2 regions of the Pseudomonas frederiksbergensis genome follow, and region 1 is predicted to be linked to the other one. Evidence: predicted binding sites of a transcription regulator. Region 1 holds the regulator's gene; the other holds the start of a gene.
The links. Region 1 encodes FliA, which starts transcription of late flagellar genes. Its sites were predicted from a motif close to CTAAAGTTTNNNNNNNNNNNGCCGNTAA; they were not measured.
Positions count from the first base shown of each region.

Region 2: BLL42_RS31245 (methyl-accepting chemotaxis protein) is a predicted target of FliA. The motif match lies at 4,855-4,882, and genes of this name have one in related genera.

Region 1 is NZ_CP017886.1:1,236,575-1,243,837, reverse strand. It holds gene flhA (flagellar biosynthesis protein FlhA) at 1-1,941, shown strand, start outside; gene flhF (flagellar biosynthesis GTPase FlhF) at 1,953-3,284, shown strand; gene fleN (flagellar synthesis regulator FleN) at 3,399-4,229, shown strand; gene fliA (RNA polymerase sigma factor FliA) at 4,226-4,966, shown strand; gene BLL42_RS06240 (chemotaxis response regulator CheY) at 5,132-5,503, shown strand; gene BLL42_RS06235 (protein phosphatase CheZ) at 5,535-6,323, shown strand; gene BLL42_RS06230 (chemotaxis protein CheA) at 6,377-7,263, shown strand, end outside.
Region 2 is NZ_CP017886.1:2,449,005-2,456,267, reverse strand. It holds gene mscK (mechanosensitive channel MscK) at 1-1,200, opposite strand, end outside; gene BLL42_RS11895 (potassium/proton antiporter) at 1,235-2,977, opposite strand; gene BLL42_RS31245 (methyl-accepting chemotaxis protein) at 3,171-4,796, opposite strand; gene BLL42_RS11885 (hypothetical protein) at 5,076-5,306, shown strand; gene BLL42_RS11880 (cell division protein ZapA) at 5,303-5,605, shown strand; partial or broken gene BLL42_RS31025 (HAMP domain-containing protein) at 5,705-6,775, shown strand; gene BLL42_RS31020 (methyl-accepting chemotaxis protein) at 6,797-7,263, shown strand, end outside.

The DNA.
Region 1 (7,263 bases):
TATGCCTTGCGGCCGCTGGACTTTGCGGTGTTTCCGACGATCCTGCTGGTCGCCACGCTGATGCGGTTGGCGCTGAACGTGGCCTCGACCCGGGTGGTGATGCTTCACGGTCAGGACGGTCATGCCGCCGCCGGTAAGGTGATTCAGGCCTTCGGTGAGGTGGTGATCGGCGGTAACTACGTGGTCGGTATCGTCGTCTTCGCGATTTTGATGATCATCAACTTCGTCGTGGTGACCAAGGGTGCTGGACGGATTTCCGAGGTCAGCGCACGTTTCACCCTCGATGCGATGCCAGGCAAGCAGATGGCTATCGACGCCGACTTGAACGCCGGCCTGATCGACCAGCCCCAGGCCAAGCTACGTCGTATGGAAGTGGCCCAAGAGGCTGAGTTCTACGGTTCGATGGACGGTGCCAGCAAGTTCGTGCGCGGTGACGCCATCGCCGGTCTGTTGATCCTGTTCATCAACCTGATTGGCGGCATGGCGGTCGGGATCTTCCAGCATGGCATGACCTTCGGTGATGCTGGCAAGGTCTACGCATTGTTGACCATCGGTGACGGTTTGGTGGCGCAATTGCCATCACTGCTGTTGTCCACCGCTGCGGCGATCATGGTGACTCGTGCTTCCGGTTCGGAAGACATGGGCAAGCAGATCAATCGGCAGATGTTCGCGTCCCCCAAAGCGTTGGCAGTGGCGGCCGGTTTGATGGCGGTCATGGGCCTGGTGCCAGGCATGCCGCACTTCTCCTTTCTGAGCATGGCGGCTGTGGCCGCGGGCGCCGCGTACCTGTTCTGGAAAAAGCAGAACGTCACCAAGGTTCAGGCTCTGGAGGAGGTCAAGCGCCAGCAGGAGCTGCTGCCTTCGCCGGCACGGGCCATGGAAACCAAAGAGCTGGGCTGGGATGACGTGACCCCGATCGACATGATCGGTCTGGAAGTCGGTTACCGGCTGATTCCGTTGGTGGATCGCAACCAGGGTGGCCAGTTGCTGGCGCGGATCAAGGGGGTGCGCAAGAAGCTTTCCCAGGATCTGGGTTTCCTGATGCCGACCGTGCATATTCGCGACAACCTCGACTTGGCGCCGAGTGCCTACCGTCTGACCCTGATGGGGGTGATTCTCGCCGAGGCGGAGATTTATCCGGATCGCGAACTGGCGATCAACCCTGGACAGGTCTACGGCACGCTCAATGGCATCACCGCCAAAGATCCGGCCTTTGGTCTGGAGGCGGTCTGGATCGAAATCAGTCAGCGCCCGCAGGCACAGTCTCTGGGCTACACCGTGGTCGATGCCAGTACGGTGGTGGCGACTCACCTCAATCAGATTTTGTACAAGCACTCCAGCGAGCTGATCGGCCACGAAGAAGTTCAGCAACTCATGCAATTGCTGGCCAAAAGCTCGCCAAAGCTGGCCGAGGAGCTGGTGCCGGGCGTTGTTTCACTGTCGCAACTGCTCAAAGTGCTGCAAGCCTTGTTGGCCGAACAGGTTCCGGTACGCGACATTCGCAGCATTGCCGAAGCCATCGCGAACAATGCCTCCAAGAGTCAAGATACTGCCGCTCTGGTGGCCGCCGTGCGGGTTGGCGTATCGCGCGCTATCGTCCAAAGCATTGTAGGCACTGAGTCCGAGCTGCCTGTGATCACCTTGGAGCCAAGGTTGGAACAAATATTGCTCAATAGTCTTCAGAAGGCAGGACAAGGCTCGGAAGAGGGTGTTTTGCTGGAGCCAAGCATGGCAGAGAAGCTGCAGCGTTCGTTGATCGATGCCGCGCAGCGTCAGGAAATGCAAGGTCAACCGGTGATTCTGCTGGTAGCAGGTCCGGTACGCGCGATGCTCTCGCGGTTCGGACGTCTGGCAGTCCCGGGGTTGCATGTGTTGGCGTATCAGGAAATTCCTGACAACAAGCAAGTGACCATCGTTGCGACAGTAGGGCCCAACGGCTGAGGTAGTGGTTTATGCAAGTTAAGCGTTTTTTCGCCGCCGATATGCGTCAGGCCATGAAGCTGGTTCGCGACGAGCTGGGCGCGGATGCCGCGATTATCGGTAATCGCCGGATCGCCGGTGGTGTCGAGCTGACGGCCGCCCTGGATTACAAGCTGTCGGCCCTGGCCCCGCGTGTGCCGAACATCGAACTCGAAGACGAGTTGCGCAAGACCCAGTCGCGGATCGTCACGGCTCAGGCTGAATTGAGCCTGCGTGGCGATGGTGAGGGCGACGCGAGCGTCGGTACCAATCGCCAGCTGTTCGCCGGCCTGCCGCTGACTGCTGCGGAACCTTTGGTCGAGCCGAGCTTCGCTGAGCGGTCGCGTCCTGCTCCCGCGCCAGCACCGGCTGCCGGGGTCGATCCGCGCGCTTTCGACTCGATGCGTTTCGAGCTCAATGGTTTGCGTGAATTACTCGAAGTGCAGTTGGGTTCGCTGGCCTGGAACCAGTTGCAAGGCAGTCGTCCGCAGCAAGCCAATCTCTGGCGTCGCCTGCAACGCATCGGCCTGTCCGGCCCGCTGTCGCGCGATCTGCTGGAACTGATTACTGAAATTGAAGAGCCCCGTCAGGCCTGGCGCATGTTGTTGGCGCACCTGGCGCGGATGATCGTCACCCCTGAGATCGAACCGCTCGAAGAGGGGGGCGTGATTGCCATGGTCGGCCCTGCCGGCATGGGCAAAACCACGACACTGGCCAAGCTGGCCGCACGTTATGTGCTCAAGTACGGCGCGCAGAACATCGCGCTGGTGAGCATGGACAGCTTCCGCATTGGCGCTCAGGAACAACTCAAGACCCTGGGGCGTATCCTCAATGTCCCGGTGACTCACGTCGACCCGGGCCAGTCCCTGGCTCAAGCCCTTGATCCGCTGCTGCGCAAGCGTGTGGTGTTGATCGACACCGCCGGTCTGCAGGCCAGTGACCCGGCATTGCGCATGCAGCTGGAAAGCCTGGCCGGTCGCGGGATCAAGTCGAAGAATTATCTGGTGCTGGCCACTACCAGCCAGAAACAGGTGCTGACGGCCGCTTATCACAGTTACAAGCGGTGCGGGCTGGCAGGCTGCATCCTGACTAAACTGGATGAAACGGCGAGTCTGGGCGAAGTGCTGAGCCTGGCAATCAGTCACGAATTACCTGTCGCTTATCTGACCGATGGGCCAAGGATCCCGGATGATCTACATTTACCGCGCCGGCATCAGTTGGTCAGTCGCGCAGTAAGCGTGCAGATGCAGGAAGAACCCAGCGAAGAAGCCATGGCTGATATGTTCGCTGACCTCTACCACAGCCCGACCAAGCGCGTCGGCTGAGGTAATAATGAATAGATTTGTATCTACATCGATGGCCTGCCATGCATTGTTCCGAAGTGAGCGCGCAGCCAGTCATGTAGCCCGCGTCTAAGCAAGACAAGGTAAAGAACGAACATGGGCAGCATGCATCCCGTACAGGTGATCGCAGTGACCGGCGGCAAAGGTGGCGTCGGGAAGACTAATGTGTCAGTGAACTTGTCCCTGGCTCTTGCTGAGCTCGGCCGGCGCGTCATGCTGCTGGACGCCGATCTGGGGCTGGCGAACGTCGACGTCCTGCTGGGGCTTACGCCCAAGCGTACGCTGGCCGACGTCATCGAAGGCCGCTGTGAACTGCGTGATGTATTACTTCAGGGGCCGGGCGGAATTCGTATTGTTCCCGCAGCGTCCGGTACCCAGAGCATGGTTCATCTGAGCCCGGCCCAGCATGCAGGCCTGATTCAGGCATTCAGCGACATTGGCGATAATCTCGACGTATTGGTGATCGACACGGCAGCGGGTATTGGTGAGTCGGTCGTCAGTTTTGTTCGCGCAGCCCAGGAAGTGTTGCTGGTGGTTTGCGATGAGCCGACCTCGATCACCGACGCCTACGCGCTGATCAAACTACTCAACCGCGATTACGGCATGAACCGCTTCCGCGTGCTGGCCAACATGGCGCAAAGCCCTCAGGAAGGACGGAATCTGTTCGCCAAGTTGACCAAGGTCACGGACCGCTTTCTCGACGTCGCCTTACAATACGTCGGTGCGGTTCCTTACGACGAATGCGTGCGCAAGGCCGTGCAGAAGCAGCGCGCTGTGTATGAAGCGTTTCCTCGCTCCAAATGTGCGCTGGCGTTCAAGGCCATCGCGCAGAAAGTCGATACCTGGCCGCTGCCTGCCAACCCGCGTGGGCACCTGGAGTTTTTCGTCGAGCGTCTGGTGCAGCAAACTGCGGGTCCGGTTCTATGACAGCCAGCGGTTACAACCTGTACAAAAAGTCGGCGCGTGACGCGCAGTACGAGCTGATCGAGCGTTACGCGCCACTGGTAAAACGCATTGCCTATCACCTGCTGGCCCGCTTGCCGGCCAGTGTTCAGGTCGAAGACCTGATCCAGGCAGGAATGATCGGTTTGCTTGAAGTGTCGACCAAATACGACGCGAGCAAAGGCGCGAGTTTCGAGACGTACGCGGGGATACGTATCCGTGGCGCGATGCTCGATGAAGTCCGCAAGGGTGACTGGGCGCCACGCTCGGTCCACCGCAATACCCGGATGGTGAGTGACGCGATTCGCTCAATTGAAGCTAAAACCGGGCGTGACGCTAAAGATCACGAGGTTGCGGCCGAACTCCAATTGAGTCTCGACGATTATTACGGGATTTTGAATGACACCTTGGGCAGTCGCCTATTCAGCTTCGACGATCTGTTGCAGGACGGCGAGCATGAAGGACTGCACGAGGATGGCGCGAGTGCTCATCTCGAACCGTCGCGTGACCTGGAAGATGAACGCTTTCAGGCTGCACTGGCGGATGCGATTGCCAATTTGCCGGAGCGTGAGCGACTGGTGTTGGCGCTGTACTACGACGAAGAGCTGAACCTCAAGGAAATCGGTGAGGTCCTGGGGGTCAGTGAATCGCGGGTCAGCCAGTTACACAGCCAGTGCGCGGCCCGTTTGCGGGGGCGTTTGGGGGAGTGGCGAGCGCGCTGACAGCAGTGTGGGGACACTGCGAACGAAACAGGCATGGCGTAAAGCTGTGTCGGTCTTCATCCGTTGTGCTCCGACAGTCGTTGAGTGCTCTGCCTGATTGATTGAATGGCGTGTTCAGGTGCTGAACGCGTTTAAGACTGCTTGGAGGTCGAATTGGACAAGAACATGAAAATCCTCATCGTTGATGACTTCTCAACGATGCGGCGGATCATAAAAAACCTGTTGCGTGACCTTGGGTTCACCAACACGGTCGAGGCCGACGATGGCGTCACTGCCATTCCGGTACTCAACAGCGGGAGCATCGACTTTCTGGTAACGGACTGGAACATGCCTGGCATGACCGGTATCGATTTACTGCGTCACGTGCGCGCCGATGAAAAGCTCAAGCACCTGCCGGTGTTGATGGTCACTGCCGAAGCCAAGCGCGAGCAGATCATCGAAGCCGCTCAAGCCGGTGTAAACGGCTATGTGGTCAAACCCTTCACGGCCCAGGCGTTGAAAGAGAAGATCGAAAAAATATTCGAACGCATCGGTTGATGTGCGGAGCCACTGCGCCACGGGGGGAGCTATGGAGCAAAGAGAATCTTCACAGGGCGATTTCGAATCGACTCTGAAAAAACATGCCCAGGAACTGGTCGAAAGCCTTGAAAAGGGCAGGTTCGGCGACGCTGTGCAACTGATCCATGAGCTCAACCAGACCCGTGACCGCGGCCTGTACCAGGAGGTGGGCAAGCTCACTCGTGAATTGCATAGCGCGATCGTCAATTTTCAGATTGACCCGCACATGCCGCAAGCCGAGGAGGTTTCGCAGATCACGGATGCTACCGAGCGCCTGTCCTATGTGGTCAAGCTGACCGAAGCGGCCGCGAACCGGACCATGGACCTGGTCGAGAACAGTACTCCGCTGGTCAATGGTCTGAGCACTGACGCGCAGGCCTTGAGCGCAGACTGGGGGCGCTTCATGCGCCGCGAAGTCGGTGCCGAAGAGTTTCGTGAGCTGGCCCGGCGCGTCGACGGTTTCCTGACGCGTAGCGTCGAGCAGGCTCAGGTCGTCTCGGGCAACCTCAACGATATTCTGTTGGCTCAGGATTACCAGGACCTGACCGGTCAGGTGATCAAGCGCGTGACCCAATTGGTCACCGAAGTCGAAAGCAACCTGCTCAAGCTCGTGCTCATGGCCAGTCAGGTGGACCGCTTTGCGGGCATCGAACATGACCGTGAAGCGATGCTGGCTGAAAAAGATCCGCAAAAACATCTCTCGCAGGGTGAAGGTCCGCAGATTCATGCCGATAAACGAGAAGACGTTGTGTCCGGTCAGGACGATGTGGACGATTTGTTATCCAGCCTAGGATTTTAGAGTTTTAGCATTTTAGGTTTTTTAGGTTTTTAGACCTTTAGGAGCACCCCTTAATGAGCTTCGGCGCCGATGAAGAGATCCTTCAGGATTTCCTGGTTGAGGCCGGCGAGATTCTAGAGCAACTGTCCGAGCAACTGGTCGAGCTGGAAAGCCGGCCAGATGATGCGGATCTGCTCAATGCAATTTTTCGCGGTTTTCACACTGTAAAAGGGGGCGCCGGCTTCCTCCAGCTCAACGAGCTGGTGGAGTGCTGTCACATCGCCGAGAACGTGTTCGACATCCTGCGCAAGGGTGAGCGTCGCGTCGACTCGGAACTGATGGACGTGGTTCTCGAAGCGCTGGACGCGGTGAACAGCATGTTCAGCGAAGTCCGTGAGCGTGCACCGATCACTGCGGCTACGCCAGAACTGCTGGCAGCTCTGGCCCGTCTGGCCGAACCTCAATCGGCCGATGTGGCGGCACCTGTTGCCGAGGTGGTCGAAGCACCTGTCGCTGAAAGCGAATCGGGCGACATCACCGACAACGAATTCGAACTGCTGCTCGACTCGCTGAACGCGGTCAAGGCTGAGGCCCAAGCATCCGTTGCCCAGGCACCTCAAGTGGCTGCCGGCAGCGATGAAATCACCGATGCCGAGTTCGAGTCGTTGCTCGATCAGCTGCACGGCAAAGGCCAGTTCGCCGCCGACGCGGTGGCAGCGCCAACCGCACCGGCTGCCCCGAAAGCGGCAGGCGACAGCTCCGACATTACCGACGACGAATTCGAAGCACTGCTCGATCAGTTGCATGGCAAAGGCAACTTCGCCGTTGATGCTCTGGAATCGGCGATTGCTGCCGTTCCGGCGCCAGCGGTACCTGTGGCTGCTGCCGCTGGCGGTGATCTGATCTCCGATCACGAGTTCGAATCGCTGCTCGACGAATTGCATGGCAAAGGCCAGTTCAC
Region 2 (7,263 bases), 1.2 Mb from region 1:
GGCCAGGTCCAGCAGGGTTTTGCGCAGTTGCGGGGTGACCTGATCGGGCGGCTGGCTCGCCAGCAAGTTATCCACATAGGCCCCGGGGGTGCTGATCAGTTCGCGTTGTTGATTGACCTCGAACTGGTACAGGCGAATGTCGGCGATGTCATTGGCCAGGTCCCGATCAAGCTTGAGGCGTGGCAGGGCCTGCTTTTGTTTGTAGAGGATCTTGGACAGCAACAGACTGCCCTTGAGCACGCTGATCTGCTCGTCCAGCGCGGCGTCGCTTTGGGTCACGCTGTCAAGTTGCTGCTTGGTTTGCAGGTTCTGCTGGGTCAGTTCGTTGAGACGGTCGGTGCTTTTGAGCAAGTAGTCGGAGAGCTTGAGATTGGCAGCGCTTTCCGTGGCCAGCAGATTGCTGCCGCCAGCCTTTTGCGCTTCGATCGATTGCTGAGTCACCGTCTGTTGAGACTGGGCCAGGCGCTTCTGGTTGATCAGGGTTTGCAGGTCCTGGATCTCCCGTTCCATGCGCGCGGTTTTTTCCTGCAGCAAGTCGTGTTGGCTGCTGCCCAGGTCCTGCAGTTGGCTGTTGCCGGCCAGTTCCTGACGGCGCAGCGGGATCAGCGCGTTCAATGCGGCCAGTTCGGCGTTGAGTGCGTCGCGTTGCTCGTTCGTCAGGGCTTTGCCGTTGTCTTTGCCCAGCTTGAGGGTGCCGTTGATTTGCAGGATGCGTGTCTGGCTGGCGCTGATCTCGGCCTGGGCGCGCTCGGGGCGGGTCTGGGCGGTGATGGTCAGACTGTTGGCATCGGCCAGGGCTTTTTGCAGATCGCTTTGCTGGGTACTGCGTTCAGTCAGCATCTGCTCGAGTTGTGGCACCGACAGGTTGGCGTAACGTTGTTCGATCGGTACGACTTTACTGGCCTTGAGGCGCTCCAGCTCGCGCTGGTTTTCAATGTTTTGCTTGGGCGCAGTGCTCAGTTGCTGCTTGAGGTCGTCCAGGCGCTTTTCGTAATCGTCCCTGTTGGACAGTTGGGTCAGCGTCTGTTGCAGCACCATTTGCAGGGCTTTTTGATCGGCCTCGGGCAGTTTGCGCTCGGCGATCTTGTCCAGACTCTTCTGGACGGTCTCGGCGGACGGCGGTTCGGCCGCTTGCAGAGTGCCGACGGAGAGACTGAGCCCGAGCAGGGCAATTGCAAAAAATGAGCGCAGAGTTGGCATAGAGACCGATCGAAAACGTAACGAAAAAAGGAGTTTAGAGGAACAACCCGGGGCCCGGGCGACTTCCTTCGGGGAATCTGACGCCCACTTTGGCAATCTTGTTCCCGTCCATGACCGCGACTGTCCAAATGGTGTTGTTCCATTCCACCTGGTCACCGACCACCGGAGCGCCACCGACTTTCTGGGTAATGAAGCGACCGAGCGGCATGTCCGGATCGACGCCTTCGAGTTGCAGCCCATACAGCGCTGAAACCGCCCCCAGCTGGGCGTCGCCTTCCAGAACGAAGTCGCCGAAGAAGCGCAGATCGAGGCCGCGTTGGGGTGCCTGACTGAAGAGTTTTCCGAGCGCCGGCAGGTTGTGTTCATGGCCGATAACGCAGAGCAAATCGCCGACTTCGAGCACCGTACTACCCGACGGATGGAGCAGTTGCTGGCCGCGAAACAGCGCCGCGATACGCGTGCCTTCGGGCATTTTCAGCTCGCGAAGAGCGGCGCCGATGCACCATTTCTCCGCGCCAAGACGATAAACGAACAACTCCCACTCGCTGGTGACATGCACTTCGAGGGCGGCCCGGGAGATCGGCGCGGGTTCTGGCGGGACGGTCACCTTCAGCAGCTTGGCGACCCACGGCAGGCTGGTGCCCTGCACCAGCAGCGAAACCAGAACGATAAAGAACGCAAGGTTGAAATACAGCTGGGCATTCGGCAGCCCGGCCATCAACGGGAACACCGCCAGAATGATCGGTACCGCACCGCGCAGGCCAACCCAGGAGATAAAGGCCTTTTCGCGCCCATGGAAGGCCTTGAACGGCAGCAGGCCAACCATCACCGAGAGCGGTCGCGCAAACAGAATCATCCACAGCGCCAGACCGAGGGCGGGCAGGGCAATGGGCAGCAAATCATGGGGTGTCACCAGCAGCCCCAACACCAGGAACATGCCGATCTGCGCCAGCCAGGCCATGCCGTCGAGCATGTGCAGAATGCCGTGGCGGCTGCGCACCGGACGGTTGCCGATCACCAGGCCGCACAGGTACACCGCGAGAAAACCGCTGCCATGCAGGGCGTTGGTCAGGGCGAACACCACCAGACCGCCGGCGATCACCAGAATCGGATACAGGCCGGCGGCCAGGTGGATTCGATTGACCATTTGCAGCATCAGCCAGCCGCCACCCAGACCGATGATCGCGCCGATGCCGAACTCACGAAACAGGTGCCCGAGCAGGCTCCAGTGCAGACCGGTCTGGCCGCTGGCGAGCATGTCGATCAGGGTGACGGTGAGAAACACCGCCATCGGGTCGTTACTGCCGGATTCGATTTCCAGGCTGGCGGTCACCCGCTCGTTCAGGCCTTTGCCACCCAGCAGCGAGAACACCGCCGCGGCGTCGGTGGAGCCGACGATGGCGCCGATCAGCAGGCACTGGATCAGGTTCAGGTTGAACAGCCAGGCGGCGGCCATGCCAGTCAGCCCGGTGGTGATCAGCACTCCGACCGTGGCCAGCGACAGCGCCGGCCACAACGCCACGCGGAAACTCGCAACCCGGGTGCGCAACCCGCCGTCGAGCAGGATCACGGCCAGCGCGAGGTTGCCGACCAGGTAGGCGGTTGGGTAGTTATCGAAGATGATGCCGCCGCCGTCGACGCCGGCAGACATGCCCACGGCGAGGATGATCACCAGAATCGGGATCCCGAGGCGGGACGAAAGTGAGCTCACCAGAATGCTCGCACCTACCAGCAACGCGCCGATCAAGAACAGGCTGTTGATGGTCGTCGCATTCAATGGCAGTACTCCGGAAAGCTTAAAGACGGGCGCAAACTGACCATGCAGTCTGCGTGCCAGCGATTCTAACCTGTTGAAATGTGATGCTGTCAAAAAGCTTTTGAAGATCAAAAGATCGCAGCCTGCGGCAGCTCCTACACCAATCCTCCGTAGGCGCTGCCGCAGGCTGCGATCTTTTCCGGGTTACGCGTAATTAAAGGCTAAACCGTCCAACCATATTGTTCAGGTCCAGCGCCAAACGCGACAGCTCATTGCTGGCGGCGCTGGTCTGGTTGGCACCGGTGGCCGATTGCACCGACAGGTCGCGGATGTTCACCAGGTTGCGGTCGACTTCACGGGCCACCTGGGCCTGCTCTTCGGCGGCGCTGGCGATCACCAGGTTGCGCTCGTTGATTTCGACGATGGCGCTGTTGATGGTGTCCAGCGACAGGCCGGCACCACGGGCGATGTTCAGAGTCGATTCAGCGCGTTCGGTGCTGTTGCGCATCGAGTCGACGGCGTGTTCGGTACCGCTCTGGATGCTGCCGATCATGCGCTCGATTTCGCTGGTCGATTGCTGTGTGCGATGCGCCAGGGCGCGAACTTCGTCGGCCACCACGGCAAAACCGCGACCGGCTTCACCGGCACGCGCAGCCTCGATGGCGGCGTTCAGTGCCAGCAGGTTGGTCTGGTCAGCCAGGCCGCGAATCACGTCCAGCACCTTGCCGATGTCTCGCGACTCGTTGGCCAGGTCGCCGATCAGCGTGGCAGTGCTCTGCACATCGGCACTCATGCGTTCGATGGCGCTGACGGTTTCCTGCACCAGGTCGCGGCCGTCACCGGCAGAAGTGGTCGCATTTTTCGAGGCTTCGGAGGTGCTCACTGCGTTGCGCGCAACTTCTTCCACGGCGCTGGTCATTTCATTGACCGCCGTCGCGGCTTGCTCGATTTCGTTGTTTTGCTGAGTAAGGCCACGGGCGCTTTCGTCGGTGACGCTGTTCAGCTCTTCGGCGGCTGAGGCCAGCTGAGTCGCCGAACCCGAGATCCGTTGCAGGGTGTCGCGCAGTTTCTCCTGCATCTTCAACATGGCCTGCAACAGGCGTCCAGCTTCGTCGCTGCCGTCGACGATGATCGGCCGGGTCAGATTACCCTCGGCGATTTCTTCAGCGGCGCTCAGTGCCTTGGCGATTGGCTGAGTGATGCTGTTGGTCAGCAACCAGGCGAAGAGCAGGGTCAGGCCAGTGGCGATCACCAGCAACGTCACCACCAGGTCGAAGGCCGAGGAGTACTGGTCAGCGGCTTTCTGGTTGGAGTCGGTGGCTTGATCGTTGTTGATCTGCATCAGCCGGTTGAGCACGCTGTTGATCGCCTCGGAGTTGGTCAGCAGCTCGGTGTTGAGCAGCGTGCGCAACTCATCGACCTGGTTGTTGCGCGACAGGCTCTTAATGCGGTCTTCCAGCTGACGGTATTGTCCCTGCAGCTGCACGTACTCATCATAGGCCGCACGTTCTTGCGGGCTGTTGATGACTTTTTCGTAATCGGACTGGGCTGCGCGAGTTTGCTGGCTGCGTTGATCGAACAGCGCGAGGGTCTTTTGCTGTACGTCCGGCTCACGGTTGGTCAGCAAGCGGTAAGACAGCACCCGCTGGCGCAAGGCGAGCTGGGTGAATTCGTCCAGGGCCTTGATGCTCGGTACGCTGTTTTGAACGATGTCTTCACCGGAAGCGCGAATTTTGCTCATTTGGTTCAAGGCGAACACACCCAGAATCAACATCAGTGCGCCAATCAGGGTGAAACCGGTGAACGCCCTGGGGGCGATATTCATATTACGAAGGGACATGGTGTCTACCTGGGAGAAGAGCGCGATCCGTGCGACTTTGAGACTGGGTATGCATGACTTATCGGTCGTACAACTAAAGTCTTGAGCCGTTGTGCGCTTTTGCCGCAGATCAGTCGTACTGACGAGCTGTCAGGAACCAGAGCGGACAATCGCAGTCTTTAAAACTCGCAAGCAAGGTCGCCGCCAGGTAAATCAAGGCTCTGCGCCCGAATATCCCTGGCGCCTGTGGTGACTTTTCTTTATCGTACGCGCCCTTTGAAAATGCCCGGAAAATCAAAAATGTTGGAAGCATCCCTAAGCCAATTGGAACAACTGGTCAGCGACCTGGTGCAACAGAACCAGGAACTGCTCGGCACGAACGCAACATTGAGCGCAGAACTGGCCCAGGCCAAGGATGAGAACGAAAGCCTGCAACTGAGCCTGATGGAACAGGAAGAGAAGCAGGGCGCCACTGTCGCGCGCATTCAAGCGCTGGTTGAGCGCGTGAGCGCAGGACCTGTGAACGCATGAGACACGGTGCCGACGGGATAAAAGTCGTCTCGATTCTCGGGGAAGACTATTCGATCAAGGCGCCGGCCGGGGAAGAGCAGACCCTGCTGGACGCCGCATTAATGTTGAAAGCGGTGCTGGCCGAGACCAAAAAGAAATACCCGACCCTGATCGGGGACAAACTGCTGGTGCTGACAGCGATGAACCTGTGTTCGCAGCAGCTCGACATGCAGAAGCGTCATCAGCAGGAACTCAACCGTTACCAAGAGCAAGTCAGCGCCACGGTTGAAGTGATTTCGAAGACGATCAATCAGGCCTGATCAGCTTGCGCACAACCAAAGAGTAGATTGTCGATTTAGTTGTATACAATCGGCACGGCTGTTGCAGTAGTTTTGCCTCTTACTCTTTGGGGGTGCTTCATGCAGTTCTGGCGACGCAGTATTCAATGGCAGTTGATCCTGAGCATGGGCACCGCCCTGCTGGTCAGTATTCTGATCGTGGTCGGCATTTATACCTTGGTGGTCAACCGTCTCGCCCAGCGCTATCTGGTCGAGCAAGCGCTGCCGTCAAGCATCGAAGCGATGCGCAACGACATCGAACGGATTCTGGTCCAGCCGCTCACTGCGGCCAAGGACATCGCCAGCAACAGCATGGTGCGCGAGTGGTTGGCCGACGGTGAAAACGCTGACCGGGCCAACGGCTTCGTCAGCTACCTGGAAGGCATCCGCGCCGAGCACAAAGCCTTTACCGCGCTGATCGCAGGCACTGAGTCAGGCCATTACTACACCGAAAAAGGGCTTGATCGGACCCTCAGCCGATCCAGTCCTGCAGACGCCTGGTTCTACGCCTTCCTCGACAGCAACCAGCCGCGCACCCTCAATATCGACAAAGATACGGCGACCGGCGAGTTGGCCTTGTTCATCGACCTCAAGGTCTCGCAGGGTGGCAAAGTTGTGGGCATTGCCGGGTTGGGCCTGAGCATGAGGGAGCTCTCGGAGCTGATTCACAATTTCAGCTTCGGTGAGCGCGGGAAGGTCTATCTGGTGCGCTCCGACGGATTGATCCAGGTTCATCCCGAAGCCGAGTTCAGCAACAAACGCCAGTTGGCCGAGCAGATCGGTGGCCCGGCGGCGCAAGCGGTGATGGGCCATCAAGGCCCGACCAGCAGCGGTTTTGTGCGCGATGGCGAAGACTACCTGGCCCTGAGCCTGCCATTGCGCGATCTGGGCTGGACCCTGGTGGCCGAAGTGCCGCAATCGCAAATTTACGCCGAGGCCCGACACGCGATGTGGCTGACCAGCGCCATCGGTTTGGGCGTTGCGCTGGTGTGCCTGTTATTGGTGGTGTTGCTGGCCCGCGGCCTGGTTCGGCCGATCCGGCAGGTAACAGCGGCACTGGTAGCGATTGGTAGCGGTGGTGGCGATTTGACCCACAGGTTAGATTCCAGTCGTGCCGATGAGCTGGGCGACCTGGCTCGAGGCTTCAACCGTTTCCTTGAAAATCAACGCAACATGATCGGCGAAGTGCTGGCCACCAGCGAGCGTTTGCGCACTGCCGTCGGGCAGGTTGCGCGAGTGGTGGAGAACACCGCCGAGCGTTCCGGTCGACAGCAGGAAATGACCGACATGGTCGCCACCGCCGTGCACGAGATGGGCCTCACGGTGCAGGAAATCGCGCAGAACGCCGGCAACGCGGCGGTCGCCTCGCAAACGGCCCGCGATGAAGCGTTGCAGGCGCGTGAGGTGGTCGGCGGTTCAATCCGGCATATCGAAAGCATGTCCGATGAAATCGGTATTGCTGCCAGTGCCGTCGGCGAGCTGGCGACTCAGGTAGCGTCCATCGATCAGGTGCTGGCGGTGATTCGCGGGATCTCCGAGCAGACCAATTTGCTGGCATTGAACGCAGCAATTGAAGCCGCGCGCGCCGGAGACATGGGCCGGGGCTTTGCGGTGGTGGCGGATGAAGTGCGGACACTGGC